2 regions of the Emticicia sp. TH156 genome follow, and region 1 is predicted to be linked to the other one. Evidence: riboswitches for the same ligand, from Rfam matches in the RefSeq annotation. Region 1 holds a riboswitch; the other holds the start of a gene.

Region 1 (2,206 bases):
GCAAATGGCCGACACCACCGCCAGGCTGTCGGCTCCGGCCTGCCAAATGGCGGCAGCATTGGTTTGGTTAATACTGCCTATGGCTATGAGGGGTTTGTTGGTCAGGCTTCTGATGTGCCGCAGGCCTTCCAGCCCCCATTCTGTAACGGTATCTGTTTTGGTAGGCGTAGCAAAAATGGGGCTGATGCCGTAGTGGTCAGCCGTTTCGGCTTCTGCGGTATCCAGCTGGCTCAGGTATTCTATCGAATAGCCGATTTGTAATTGCGTACCCCATTTTTTTCTGATTTCTGTTGGCGGAGTATCACTCCGCCCTACGTGTATCCCAAAAGCCCCAACCGCGTTGGCCACAGCCAGGTTGTCGTTAATGATGAGCGGTATGCCGTAGCGCTCGGTTATTTCTTTCAGTTGCAGGGCTTTTTCTATAAAAGCGGGCGTGGGCAGCGTTTTTTCTCTCAGCTGAATAATCTCCACACCTCCGGCAATGGCCTGTTCGGCCACTGTCAGAAAGCTGCGACCTGCGCAGGCGGCTTCTGAAATAACCAGATATAAAGCGTACGGAAACTGCGGATGCCCGGGCATGTCAGGAAATTTTGATGGTTTGCAAAAACTCTTTTTCGGTAATGTTGAAGAGCTTGTCAAGCAGCAATACCTGCAAAGTGCCGGGGCCTTTTGCTTTTTTGGCGGCCAGTTCACCACAAATGCCGAACAAAGCCATAGCGGCTGTCAATGCCTCGGTTTTGTCTTCAATAACAGCTATAAAGGCACCGATAACGGCAGTGGCCGAGCAACCCAGGCCCGTAACGCGGGTCATGAGGGCATGGCCGTTGTTGAGGTAAATGCGCTTGTCTTTACTAACAATGATATCGGTCTTGCCGGATATACACACCAGGGTATCATATTCGGTGGCTATTTGCAGGGCGGCATCAATGGCCTCGTTGCTTTCGGCAGTGCTGTCTACCCCTTTGGTTGGGGTGGTGTTGGCGCGTGCCAGTGCCAGTATTTCAGAGGCATTGCCGCGGATAACGGTTGGTTTATATGACAATAACTCGCTCAGGGTGCTGTCGCGGTAGGGAGTAGCTCCGGCGCCAACGGGGTCAAGTACCCAGGGTTTGTTGAGTTTTTGTGCCTGCTGAGCGCCCAGAAGCATTGATTGCACCCAGTATTGGTCTAGCGTGCCGATGTTGATAACCAATGCCTGGCAGATACGGGTCATATCCTGCACTTCGGCGTGGGCATGTGCCATAATGGGCGACGCCCCCACAGCCAGCAACGCGTTGGCGGTGTTGTTCATGACAACGAAATTGGTAATGTTGTGTACCAGTGGCGACTGTGTGCGGACAGTCTGGATGTGTTTCCAGAGGGTTTTTTCCATTGTTCGGGATTTTAGGATACAATGGCCCGGGCGAGAGAACTTTGAAAAAAAAGAGGATAAGATATGCGCTGTGCAGCTATATATTATTCGCTTTTCCCTACGTCGGTATCAACCGTATCAGGTTCAAAGGGACTCTCTCAATTCTATACAGAATACCCCTAAAGCCGTGGCAAAGATAAGGCTTTTGAGGGGAATGGCAAATTATAGTTGGGGAATGTGGGGGGATTGTGAGTAGGGGTTCAAAATTTTGAACCCCTACCTATTTCCAAAATGAATCGTTTTTCCAATTTGAGGGGAAACCTTTAAAAGCGAAAATCTGCCCGGGTGCGCTGATCTGACGAGAAGCGTGGCAGGTATTATTAGATGCAAAGAAAGAATGATTTTTAATTTCTCTATTAATAGTACAGATAAATAAATCTTAAGACTTGATACAATTGTTTTATTTTAAGAGATTTGTTTTTTTCTACCGGAATTTTTATCTGCTTTGATTTGCAAAAGAGCCATACATTCCCTTGTAAGTATTTATTAGCTTTTCTATTTTTGTTCATCACTAACCTCAAACCCCGTAACATGAAAAACTTTTTACTGCTATTGCCGGTGCTTGTGGTGTTAGGCTGCGGCAAGCAATCCTCTGAGCCGGATTTATCTGCTGAAATAAAAGGAGCTTATCAGGCTTTTGATGTTATTATTGATGCAAAGGAGTATCCGGCCCCATTTGCAGGCGGAGAGTTCTTGCTGGAGTTAATTCCACAGTCTGAAAGTAAATGTACGCTGAGAACATCGTCAGTTATACCCAATGCTTCTGAAGCTGGCAAGATGGAGGTCAGTCTTGTA
Region 2 (2,206 bases), on a different contig from region 1:
TGAACCGGTCTGATAACTGATAATAAACCTTACCGAAAATGTTAAAATCGGTTTTAAGAGACCTGCTGGTGTACCATCGGTAATCGTTAGCAGGTGTCTCGGCCAGCTTTGTCCAGATTACTTCGCCGAAATGATGCCCATCATATTTGTTCCATGCCCCACCTATATTGGCTGAAAGCTTCTTATTACTCTGGTAATCAAAAGAGTACGTAATTCCATAAAAATGATTATCGAGCCACTTACGACGCACCAGGTCGGTAGAGGTAATGGTATCTCCGCCTATTATCACATTGGGTAGTTTATAGCCGGCGAGTGCGTCATCTGACCTGAACTGCTCATAGTAACCTTTACCACGCGTATAATGCAAAGTCGGATTGAACGTCCAGCGCTCGCTTAATTTAAAAGACGAAATCAATTGGTAATTATCCTGCTGATAATTATCAACCTGGTTCGGATACGTGTAAGGGTTGTATGTACGATTGGTTTTCAGAAGTTTCTCGGGTACCCCCTCCCAAGCCTGATAAGTAACTTCTTTCCCTGAGAAGATATTCAATCTGATAAAATTACTTTTGTTGTAGTAGCCCGTTGAAAAATAGAAAGATTTCAGGTCTGAACTGGCTCTGTCGATGTATCCGTCTGAAGATAATTTCGATAACCGGGCATCTACCACAAAATGGTTGTTTAGCAGCCCTGTACTTGCCATTACATTGGCTTTCATAGTGTTAAAAGACCCATAAGACAGGTTAGTCTCGCCAAAGGCCTCACGCTCATATCCTAAAGTGCTGATGTTCAGGCTGGCTCCGAAAGCCCCTGCGCCATTGGTAGAAGTACCTACCCCTCGCTGCACCTGAATACTTTGAACACTGGACGCAAAGTCTGGCATATTTACCCAGAAAGTACCCTGAGACTCTGAGTCATTGTAAGGAACACCGTTAAGGGTAACATTGATACGCGTAGGGTCTGAACCGCGGATACGTATCCCTGTATACCCGACACCCGCCCCGGCATCTGAACTCACTACTACCGACGGCAGTTGGTTGAGTAAAAAGGGCAAATCCTGCCCCAGATTCTGCTTTCTGATATCCCGCTGATATACGTTTGTGAACGCCATACCGGTTTTTTCGTTGGCACGTGTAGACCTCACCACTACTTCGTTCAGCTCTTTGATTTTGGTAGAGTCCTGAGCATTGGCTGAAAAAACTACCATGTTCATCAGCAAGACAACCGAAACGGTTCCCTGAAAAGATTTAGATAGGTTTAAAAGAAAACTGGCAACACTTTTTGTTAATTTTTTCATTGTATCACGAAAATTTTAACAAGGCAAAGGAGTAAAATCTTGTGAACCCATGAGGCTCGTTTGGTTAAACAAAATTTTAAATGGAAAACAATAGTTTTGCAGGTGCGCATCCTACAGTACTATTCTCTGTCCCTTCGGCAGAATTACCTGCATCAGGTTCAATGGGTATAATCTCAGCCCGTTATATTAAGGCACCCCTTTTGAGATAAGTTGTGCAAAGAAAACGTTTTTTTTAGAAATCTTGTTTATATTAGTGATAGAAATTTATGGCACAAATGGAATTGTTGACGTAATCCGAAAGTAAATAACCCTGCGTGATGTAGATTTTGTGCTGTTTTTATTTTAAAGAGAAGATACTATGACTCAGTTTATGGTGGAATTTGATTTGCCAGTGCCTTTCCCAGAAAGTTTCATTGCAAAAATTCCTTATCAAAGAATTGCTGTTAATCAATTGCTGGAAGACGGCAAATTGCACTCTTATGCGTTGTCTTCAGACAGAAGCAGACTATGGTGTATTGTAAACGCCCAGGATGAACTGGAAGTAATGGATATTATTTCTGAATTTCCGTTAATAGATTATATGTCTCATACCATTACCGAATTAATGTTTAATAATTCAGTAGTAATGAAAGTACCTACTTTTTCACTGAACTAACATCTTTTGGTGGCCTGCTTAACAGGCCACTTATATTCTTGTCTAAAACCTCATGCCCAATTTTCTTATCACTAATAATTTAGCTCTTCCAGAGAATTACTCGATTGTTGAACTGGATGGCAATAAAACACAGACACTCAGAGGCTTTTATGAAGAAATTGCCGATGCTTTGGCGTTCCCGGAAGAGTTTGGTTTCACGCTTGATGAACTAGACGAAATGCTAAGCGATTTGTCGTGGCTGGAAGACGAAAAAA

What was found. Region 1 has a riboswitch for thiamine pyrophosphate ahead of thiM (hydroxyethylthiazole kinase). Riboswitches for the same ligand answer to the same signal wherever they lie in the genome.
Region 2: linked by a shared signal. The riboswitch ahead of C0V77_RS02025 (TonB-dependent receptor) and the one ahead of thiM (hydroxyethylthiazole kinase) in region 1 are both predicted to bind thiamine pyrophosphate.

What each region holds. Positions count from the first base shown of each region.
Region 1 is NZ_PKRS01000005.1:198,633-200,838, forward strand. It holds gene thiE (thiamine phosphate synthase) at 1-579, opposite strand, end outside; gene thiM (hydroxyethylthiazole kinase) at 581-1,372, opposite strand; TPP riboswitch at 1,450-1,542, opposite strand; gene C0V77_RS11220 (hypothetical protein) at 1,943-2,206, shown strand, end outside.
Region 2 is NZ_PKRS01000001.1:467,161-469,366, forward strand. It holds gene C0V77_RS02025 (TonB-dependent receptor) at 1-1,297, opposite strand, end outside; TPP riboswitch at 1,409-1,506, opposite strand; gene C0V77_RS02030 (muconolactone Delta-isomerase family protein) at 1,656-1,952, shown strand; gene C0V77_RS02035 (barstar family protein) at 2,005-2,206, shown strand, end outside.